DNA from 3 places in the Pedomonas sp. genome. Region 3 is predicted to be linked to each of the others. Evidence: predicted binding sites of a transcription regulator. Region 3 holds the regulator's gene; each other region holds the start of a gene.

Region 1 (3,275 bases), on a different contig from region 3:
CAAGTCCATCGCCGGCCGCACCAAGGCCAAGGGCATCGAGGGAGACTGGCAGGCCCGCGCCACTGCGCTTGTTCAGCGCGAGGTGTACCCGGCGCTTGAACGGCAAGCCGCGCTGATTCGGGAAGCGCTGGCAAGCGCGCCGCCGGAGGCCGGCGTGTGGCGGCTGCCGCAGGGCGAGGAATACTACCGCTTCGCCATTCGCGGCGCGACGACGACCGACATGCCGGCCGAGGACATTCACCGGCTTGGGCTGGAACTGGTGGCCCGCTTCTCCGCCGAGGCCGACAAGATCTTGCGTCAGAAGGGCCTGACGCAGGGCACGGTCGGCCAGAGGATTTCCAGCCTGCGCCGCATGCCGGAGCACCTGTTCCCCAATACGGACGAGGGCCGGGCCGCGCTGATCGCCTATGGCGTTGACCTGAACGAGAAGATGCAGGCCCGCCTGCCCCAGTGGTTCGGCCGGCTGCCCAAGTCTCCGGTGGTGATCGAGCGCATGTCTCCGGCCATCGAGGCGGGCGGGCCGGGCGCGTTCTACCTGCCGCCGGTGGTGGACGCGGGTCGCCCCGGCCAGTTCATCATCAACCTGCGCGATACGGCCAACCAGCCGCGCTTCGACCTGCCGACGCTGATCCACCACGAGGCGCTGCCGGGGCACCACCTGCAAAATGCCCTGATGATGGAAGCAACCGAGCTGCCCCAGCTGCGGCGCCTGCCGCTGTTCGCCGGCTATCTGGAAGGCTGGGGCCTCTATGCCGAGCAGCTGGCGGATGAAATGGGCGTTTACGAGAACGACCCGCTGGGGCGGCTCGGCTATCTTGCCTCCATGCTGTTCCGCGCGGCGCGGCTTGTGGTGGATTCAGGGCTCCACCACAAGCGCTGGACCCGCGAGCAGGCCATTGCCTACATGCGCGAGACGCTGGGCGAGAGCGAGGACAACGCGACGCGCGAAGTGGAGCGCTACTGCGTACAGCCGGGACAGGCGTGCAGCTACATGCTGGGCTGGCAGGTCTGGACCGACACCCGCAGCCGCGCACAGGCGCGGCTGGGCGAGCGGTTCGATATCCGCGCCTTCCATGACCGGGCGCTGCTGGCGGGCAACATGCCGCTGGACGTGCTTGCCCGCGTGATCGACGACTGGACGTAACGGATCAGCCGCGCGGGCGGATGAAGTTCTGCCGCGCGGCGTCCACCTTTTCCCGGAAGGCGCACTCGGGCGCGTGGTCGTTGACCAGACCCATGGCCTGCATCAGCGCATAGATGGTGGTGGGGCCGACGAAGCGCCACCCGCGCTTCTTCAGCGCCTTGGAGAGCGCCACCGATTCCGGCGTCTCGGTGACGATACCGCGCCGGGCATGCTCCCCGGCATCGGGCTCGTAGCGCCAGAAGAAGGCGGCGAGCGATCCGGCCTCCGCGCGCAGCTCGAGCGCGCGGCGGGCATTGTTGATGGTGGACTCGATCTTGGCCCGGTGACGGACGATGCCCGCATTTTCAAGGAGTCGGGCAACGTCTGCCTCATCGAACCGGGCCACGGCCTCGCACTCGAAATTGGCGAAGGCAGCGCGGAAGGCCTCGCGCTTGTTCAGGATGGTCAGCCAGCTGAGGCCGCACTGAAAGCCCTCGAGGCACACCTTCTCGAACAGGGTGCGGTCATCGGCCACTGGCATGCCCCATTCGCTGTCGTGATAATGACGGTAAGCTGGCGTCGACTGGCACCAGGCACAGCGGGCCACGCCATCTGGTCCCGTGAAAACGGACAATGCGGACACGGCTGAAGCTCCTCCCCCTTTTTGACTGCACACTCGTCACGGATGCGCGCATAGTGTCATGTTCCTCTTTTGTTCTCAAGTGACTATGATCGGAACCTGCGGTCATGGTCATTGTTCCTTGAGTATCGGCGGCCGGACCATGCGCGGCCGACCCTTCCCCCAATGCCATGACAGGAGGTGCAACAATGCACGCCCAACAGATGATCAGCAGCCATCCCGACGTGCGCGGCAACACCAACGACGTTCTCATACGCTGCATCGAGGAATGTTACGACTGCGCACAGGTCTGCATTTCCTGCGCGGATGCTTGCCTTGCCGAGCACATGGTGCAGGAGCTGCGCCAGTGCATTCGCCTGAACATGGATTGCGCGGACATTTGCGCCACCACCGGCAAGATCGCCACGCGGCGCACCGGCTCCAACGAGGAGCTGATCCGGCTGATGCTGGACGCCTGCGCCGCCGCCTGCCGCATGTGCGGCATGGAATGCGGCCGCCACGCCGCCCAGCACGACCACTGCGAACTGTGCGCAGAGGCCTGCCGCCGCTGCGAACAGGCGTGCATGGCGGCAATGGAGTCCATCCAGCCCAGCACTCATTGAGCCCAACTCACCCCGAAAACGGGAACCCTGCCCGCTGCGTACGGCTTTCTTGTCTGACAGCGATGCACAGACAGGAGGCCGATATGGCGAACAGACATATTGCGGAAGGTCATGCCGATGAGATGTCGGGCCGTGTCCGGCAGGCATTTGGCACTCTGACCGATGATCAGGAGCTGGAAGAGCACGGCATGCGCCAGCGGCTGGCCGGCCGGGCGCGCCGTGCCTACGGACAGGCCCGCCACGGCGTCGAGGACGCCGCGGACACGATGGGCCGTGCCGTCTCCGACCGGCCGATCCCTGCGGTGATGATCGCGGCGGCCCTGGGGTTCGTCCTCGGCATGATCGCCTTCCGCGATGAGGATCGGGATATGCGCTGGTCGGCCCGCCGGAGAGCGATGTGATCGGGCTTTGATGGGTCAAATCGCCCTTGATGCCAGCCGGGCGGAACAGGCTTTGGCTGGCATCGTTCATTTGCTGCCCGAATGGCAGCTGTTTTTTCCCGCCACTATTATGCAGAAACAGTCAGGAGTGACGTCATGAATCAGGATCGACTGGAAGGAACCCTGAGGACCGGCATGGGCCGCGCGCAGGAAGGCCTTGGTGATGTAGCCGGCAGCGAGCGCCAGCAGTCGCAAGGCACCCGCGAGCAGTTGAAGGGCCGCGCCCAGCAACTGTACGGCGATGCCCGTGATACCATGCGCAATGCGACCGATCAGGTGAGCCGCAACGTTGTCGAGCATCCGGTCCGCTCGTTGCTGATCGCCAGCGCCGTCGGCTGGGCCGCCGCGCTCATCACCGGCCGCCGGCGTCGCCGCCGCGATTACGAAGAGCGCCATTACTGATAGCGCGGCAGCTTGATAATACTGCGGCAAAACAACGGCTCTGTAGCTGGTGTTTTGCCGCTTACTTT
Region 2 (3,275 bases), on a different contig from region 3:
CGCAGGCATGGCTGGCACTGCCACCTGAGGAACGTGCGCAAACTGCTCCTTATGCCTCCGGCCGCGAGGCCCGCGCCATGATCAACACAGTCGTGCAGCAAGGCCTGCGGGACGAGGGCGTCCTAAAAGGCCCCGGCTTGAACCTGACCGTTCTCGAGCGCCTGCCCCTGACCCTTGAGCAGGAGCGCATCCTCCAGACCTACAAACCCGGCCAACGCATCGAGTTTGCGAGGCGGTCGCCCACCGCGGGCATCAAAGCGGGCACCTGGGGCACGATTACAGAGGTTGATCAGGAGAAGGCGCGGGTGACCTTCCGGACCGACAGCGGCGAGGCCCGACGGTTCTTCCCCCAGGCTCTGGCCCTCAATCGAACCCGCGAGACACTGCGTCTCTACGAAGCCAAAAGCCTCACAGTCTATCGTGGCGACCAGATCCGCTGGACGACGAACGACAAGGAACGCGGCCTGCTCAACGCTGACATCGCCAGCATTACCGGGATTGGCAGTCAGGGGGTGCTGGTCGAGACCGCGACCAGGCAGCAGGTGCTCCTGCCGCTCAATGACCCTATGCTAAGGCGTCTCGACCTCGCCTATGCGCTCAACGCCCACATGGCCCAGGGCTTGACCTCGGAGAAGGGCATTGTGGTGATGGACAGCCGGGAGCGCTACCTGTCCAATCAGCGGCTGTTCCTGGTGACCATCACTCGAACCCGGGACGATCCTCTCCTGTTCGTAGACTCCGTTGAAAAGCTTAGCCGCCGGCTCATGGTCAATACCGGTGACAAGACATCATCCCTCGAGGTGCTCGGCAAACTTGCAACAGACGCTCCGGGCAGCCTGCAAGCCATCGGCCAGCCACCGCCTACCCCCCTTGCCCCGCCTGGTCGGAACCAGGCAGACCGCACAGCACTGCTGGCCAGGCAAGCGCCATCTCCCGCGCCAGGCCTTGAAGGCCGCCTGAAACGCGACCCGAATATCGAGATTTAACGGCCAGGTCCGTAAGGGCGCACACTTATAACGAGGCGCAACATAGGCGTGCGGAGATGAATTTGACTGCGGCAAGATAATTGGCGAAAGACTAATCATCGCCCATGGCAATGCCCAGGAACTGCTTGATCCGATTGAAGAAGCGTTCAAAGAGGTTCCGCTGGCCGTATGGCCAGGGCAAGAAGCCGAAAGGCCGCTTGCGCTCGGACCGGTTGGGAAAATTGGCCCAGACGGTCCTGGCTTGTGCTGCTGGGCCGATTGCGTTTCTCTGATAGCTCTTGTCGCCCAGCAGGGTTACGCCGCGACGGACGTTCTGCTGCCGTCGACAAGAGCTTGGAGTTTTCTGGTAAGGCCGCCGCGGGAACGTCCCGTACAATGTTCGCTGGAGCGCCCGTCTTTGTCGAAGCACCGTTCTGGTGCACACGGACATAAGCGGGATCGATCATCACCAATTTCGCCGCTGAAAGCTGCGGAAACCGCGGACAACAGCCGATCTCATCGCGGCGGGCGTCACCACTTGTTTTTGATGTAATATCTTTCAACATGCCATTGTCGAGCATGGCCTCAGCCAGAAGCGTCTTCAGGCGTGCATTCTCGTCCTCCAACGCCGTCAGCCGTTTGTCCCCGGACACCTCCATGCCGTCGTACTTTTGCTTCCCCTTTTGGCATGTTGGCGGCCTAACGCTGCTCGGGCAGACAAGGAATCTCCCGAGCCGGCAGTTGGCGCGGCACATGCTGCCCAACCTTGCTTGGCAAGCCCCGAGTGTCGGAGCCGGGTAGACGTTGGCACCGTCCATACCTCTCGATTGACAAGAACATAAATAGAACATACCAAACAGCATGGCCCAGAAAACTCTCCAGCAGAAACTTGCGATCCTTTCGGATGCCGCAAAATACGATGCATCCTGCGCCTCGAGCGGAACGGTGCGGCGGGATGCCGGCGACGGGGGCCTTGGATCGGCCGGCAGCAGCGGCATCTGCCATGCCTATACGCCCGATGGCCGCTGCATCAGCCTCCTTAAGATCCTGATGACCAACTTCTGCATCTATGATTGCGCCTACTGCATCAATCGGGTGAGCAGCAATGTCGAGCGCGCGCGCTTCACCCCCGAGGAGGTGGCCACCCTGACCCTCGAACTCTACCGGCGCAATATGATCGAGGGCCTGTTCCTCTCTTCAGGCATTATCAAGAGCCCGGACCAGACCATGGCCGACATCGTCCGCATTGCGCGGATGCTTCGAGTGGATCATGGATTCAAGGGATATATCCATCTTAAGACCATTCCCGACGCGGCGCCCGAACTGGTCGCCGAGGCGGGTCTTTATGCCGACCGCCTTTCTGTCAATATCGAGCTCGCACGGGATACGAGCCTGCGTCAGCTGGCGCCGGAGAAACGCCCCGAGACGATCCGGGCGGCCATGGCGGATGTTCGCCTGTCCCGCGAGGCAGCCAAGGAGCGGAGTTTCAGCGGTAAGCGGCCGCCCCGGTTCGCGCCTGCTGGCCAGTCGACGCAGATGATCATCGGCGCTGATGGTGCAACCGATCTCGAAATTCTCAAGACATCGTCCAATCTTTATGCAGGCTATGACCTGAAGCGGGTCTATTATTCCGCATTCAGCCCCATTCCCGATGCATCATCCACGCTGCCGTTGATCAAGCCCCCCTTGCAACGGGAGCATCGGCTCTACCAGGCAGACTGGCTGATGCGCTTTTACGGGTTCGATGCGGCGGAGATCGGCTCTGCCCATCCTGATGGCAACCTGGACCTGGAGATCGACCCGAAACTTGCCTGGGCGTTGGCCAATCGCGACCGCTTCCCGATCAATGTTGCCCGCGCGTCCCGCGAGATGCTGCTGCGCGTGCCGGGCTTTGGAACCCGGACCGTTGCCCGCATCCTTGAGGCGCGTCGCCATGGCCCGGTGCGCTACGCGGACTTACTTCGGATGGGGGCCCTCCTTTCAAAAGCCAAGCCATTCATCCTGCTGCCGGACTGGTCCCCTGGAAGCCTCATTGATAACGCCGCGCTGCGAGCACGGTTTGCCCCAGCGCCGGAGCAGCTCCTTCTGCTCTGATGATCCGCATCGATCTGCCCCGATTTGAACGTTTTGAAGCATGGCGCCAAGCGGCGCGCCATCTTGCAGGCGCGCGTGTCCCCTCATCCCAAGTGATCTGGGCCGATCATGATGCAGCGCCGGACCTTTTCGGAGCGGAGCCGCTGCCACCACCGGGCAATGCGCCTGTCAGCGCGACGAGAGATTTCCTGGACCTTGCCCGCACGGTCAGTTTCC
Region 3 (3,275 bases):
GAGCGGGTGCGGCTGACCAGCCGGGGGGCGCTTGAGGTGCCCCTGAAGCGGGGAGCAAAGGTGCGGGTGAAGGCATGGCTGCAACCGCCGCCCGGGCCTTCCGTGCCGGGCGGTTACGATTTTGCGCGACGGGCGTGGTTCGAGGGCATAGGGGCTGTCGGCGTGCCACTGGGAGACGTCACGGTTGTGATGCCGCCGCCGCCCGCGCGCGGCATAATGGAAAGGTTGGAGACGGCGCGGGAGACGCTGAGCGCGCGGTTGCGGGAGCGGATCGGCGGGGAGGCGGGCGGCATGGCCGCCGCGCTGGTGACGGGAGATCGCTCCGGTATCAGCGACGAGGTGACCGAGGCGATGCGAAACAGCGGCCTTGCCCACCTTGTTTCCATCTCCGGTCTGCACATCGGCATGGTGACGGGGCTGGTGTTCTTGCTGACGCGGCGGGTGCTGGCGCTCTCGCCGTGGTTGGCGCTGCGCCTGCCGCTGAAGACCTATGCCGCCCTGGCGGCGGCCATTGCCGCCGTTGCCTATACGCTGATCGCGGGAAGCAGCCTTCCAACGGTACGCAGCTGCATTGCCACGCTCATTGTGCTGGCGGGCCTGCTGCTGGGCCGGGAGGCGATTAGCCTGCGGCTGGTGGCGGCGGGGGCAGGGCTCATCCTGCTGTTCCGGCCAGAGGCGGTGCTCAGCCCCAGCTTCCAGCTGTCCTTCGCGGCGGTGACCGGACTGGTGGCGCTCTATCAGTCCCGCTTTGCCGAGCGATGGCTGCGGCGGCGGGAAACGGATGGGCGGGGCCGCAGCGCGCTTCGATGGGCGGCCGGGCTGATCGTGAGCAGCCTTGTGGCCGAGGCCATGCTGTCACCCATCGCCATTGCCCACTTCAATCAGACCGGCGTGTACGGGGTGATTGCCAACTTCGTTGCGATTCCGCTGACCAGCATCCTGATCATGCCGGGGCTGATGCTGGCGGTGGCGGCCGAAAGCATCGGCGGGGTGCCATGGGTGACGGAGGTGCTGCGCTGGGCCTTAGACCTGCTCATCGGCATCGCCCGGTCGGTGGCGGCCTGGGACGGCGCGGTGATGCGCTGGCGGGCGCTGGGCGGCGGGCCCTTCAGCCTGATGATGCTGGGGCTGATCTGGCTGTGCCTGTGGCGCACGCGGCTGAGATTGCTGGGGCTCGGCCTGACAGCGGCAGGACTGGTTCTTGCCGCCATGACACCGACGCCGGATCTGTACGTGAGTGCCGATGGCGGGCTGATGGCGGTGCGGCTGGAGGACGGGCGCATGGCGTTCTCAAGCTTGCGGCGGGGCAGCTTCACGCGCGCGATGTGGCTGGAGGACAGCGGGCTGGATGCCAGAGCAGTTGCGCGGCTGGACGAGGCGGCAGGGCCAGCGCTGGTTCAGGAGTGCGACGAAGGGCTGTGCCGTGTTTCGCTGAACCGGCACGGAGACTGGCGGCGCATCGTCTGGCTGAAGGACTGGCTAGATAACCCCGTGCTGGCGCGGGTTTGCGTGGAGAGCGACGTGATCATTGCGCCGCGTGGACTGCCGAGATGGTGCCAGCCGAAGCTGCTGAAGCTGGACGAGGCGGGCCGTAAGCGGCTTGGAGCCGTGACCGTGCGGTTCGGACCCAGCGGTACGCCGGATGTGCAGGCGGCCCAAACGCAACGCGGCCGCCACCCATGGGTGACGGCCGCGCGCTGAACTTGAGCAAAAAACTATTTAGTACCGGCGCATCAGCCCGATGAGCTTGCCCTGAATGCGAACCCGCTTCGGTTCGTAAATCTGGGTCTTGTAGGTGGCGTTGGCCGGCTCGAGCCGAACCTTGCCTTCCTTGCGGCGCAGGCGCTTCAGCGTGGCTTCGCCGTCATCGACGAGAGCAACGATGATGTCTCCATCCAGCGCATGCTCGGCCTTGCGGATAATGGCGTAGTCACCGTCCAGAATGCCGGCCTCGACCATGGAGTCACCGGAGACTTCCAGCGCGAAGTGATCGCCAGGACCAAGCAGGGCGGGCGGAACAGCGAGCTGACGATCGCTTTCCATTGCCTCGATGGGAACACCGGCAGCAACGCGGCCATGCAGCGGTATCTCGACGAACGTCGCGGCAACCGGCTGAGCCTTGGGCTTGCCGAAGGGACCACGCACAACGTTGTCCGAAGCGGCGATGGCGGCATCCCGGTCGCTTGCAAGCTGCGGCTTGACAGGGCGGGTGGGGGCTGCCGCATCCGGCAGGCGCAGCACTTCCAGCGCGCGGGCCCGGTTGGGCAGGCGGCGGATGAAATTGCGCTCCACCAGAGCATTGATAAGGCGGTGAACGCCGGACTTCGATTTAAGCCCGAGCGCTTCCTTCATTTCCTCGAACGACGGCGAGATGCCGGACGTTTCGAGACGCTGATGGATGAACATCAGCAAATCGTGCTGTTTGCGAGTGAGCATTGCCCAAGTCCTTCGTGGAACAGACAATGAACGTTCTATGAAAGTTCCACGAAAAGGTCAATCGGCGTTGAGTAGTAGAAAGGCGATATTCGACCCTTTTTCTGCGGCCGGCGCATTGATGGGACGAATGGCGAGGGCGTTCGCGGCCTCAAGACGGGAGAGCATGGCGCTGTCCTGCACAGGAAAGGGTGTGACCTCCCAGCCGTCCGCACTCGCGGTGACCATGGCGCGCATGTAATCGACCCGACCGCCATTGGGACGTACGTCGACCGTAAGGCGACCCTGCAGCGGGCGCGGCAGCGGGTCAGCCGCGCCCATAAGATGACGAACCAGCGGCAAGAGATACAGCTGGGCGCAGACGTAAGCAGAAACCGGGTTGCCCGGCAGACCGATGGTGACGGACTCGCCAAGGGTGCCGAGCATCATGGGCTTTCCCGGGCGCATGGCGATCTTCCAGAAATCGATGCGGGCACCGGCATCAACGAGCGCCGCCTGCACATAGTCATGATCGCCAACGGACGCGCCGCCGACCGTGACCAGAATGTCCGCATCCGCCGCGGCCCGGGCGATGGCGTCACGGATCACGTCATGCCGGTCGGGCAGGATGCCGAGGTCCTGGACCTGCGCGCCGCAGCAGCGCAGGAGGGAGGCCAGCATGACGCCGTTGGAGTTGACGATCTGGCTGGGGCCGGGGGCCTGACCCGGCGGGACGAGTTCATCTCCGGTCGACAGAATGACGACGCGGGGACGGGCGAACACCTCGGCGGTGCCGTGGCCACTGGCAGCCATGAGGGCGATGCCGCGGACATTGATGCGCGTGCCGACCTGTAGCAGCAGGC

The links. The regulator LexA, encoded in region 3, represses DNA repair genes until DNA is damaged. The targets are predictions, from matches to a motif close to GTTCCNCNCTTGTTCT.
Region 1: the regulator LexA is predicted to act here: its motif matches at 1,827-1,842, upstream of VIG90_RS00615 (four-helix bundle copper-binding protein).
Region 2: the regulator LexA is predicted to act here: its motif matches at 1,799-1,814, upstream of VIG90_RS03815 (putative DNA modification/repair radical SAM protein).

The regions. Positions count from the first base shown of each region.
Region 1 covers NZ_DATBUP010000008.1:18,860-22,134, reverse strand. The annotation lists gene VIG90_RS00625 (DUF885 domain-containing protein) at 1-1,144, shown strand, start outside; gene VIG90_RS00620 (DNA-3-methyladenine glycosylase I) at 1,149-1,766, opposite strand; gene VIG90_RS00615 (four-helix bundle copper-binding protein) at 1,952-2,365, shown strand; gene VIG90_RS00610 (CsbD family protein) at 2,449-2,766, shown strand; gene VIG90_RS00605 (CsbD family protein) at 2,902-3,207, shown strand.
Region 2 covers NZ_DATBUP010000045.1:22-3,296, forward strand. The annotation lists partial or broken gene VIG90_RS03805 (AAA family ATPase) at 1-986, shown strand, start outside; partial or broken gene VIG90_RS03810 (IS3 family transposase) at 1,471-1,642, opposite strand; gene VIG90_RS03815 (putative DNA modification/repair radical SAM protein) at 1,827-3,059, shown strand; gene VIG90_RS03820 (UdgX family uracil-DNA binding protein) at 3,059-3,275, shown strand, end outside.
Region 3 covers NZ_DATBUP010000258.1:5,441-8,715, forward strand. The annotation lists gene VIG90_RS18235 (ComEC/Rec2 family competence protein) at 1-1,701, shown strand, start outside; gene lexA (transcriptional repressor LexA) at 1,720-2,436, opposite strand; gene glp (gephyrin-like molybdotransferase Glp) at 2,494-3,275, opposite strand, start outside.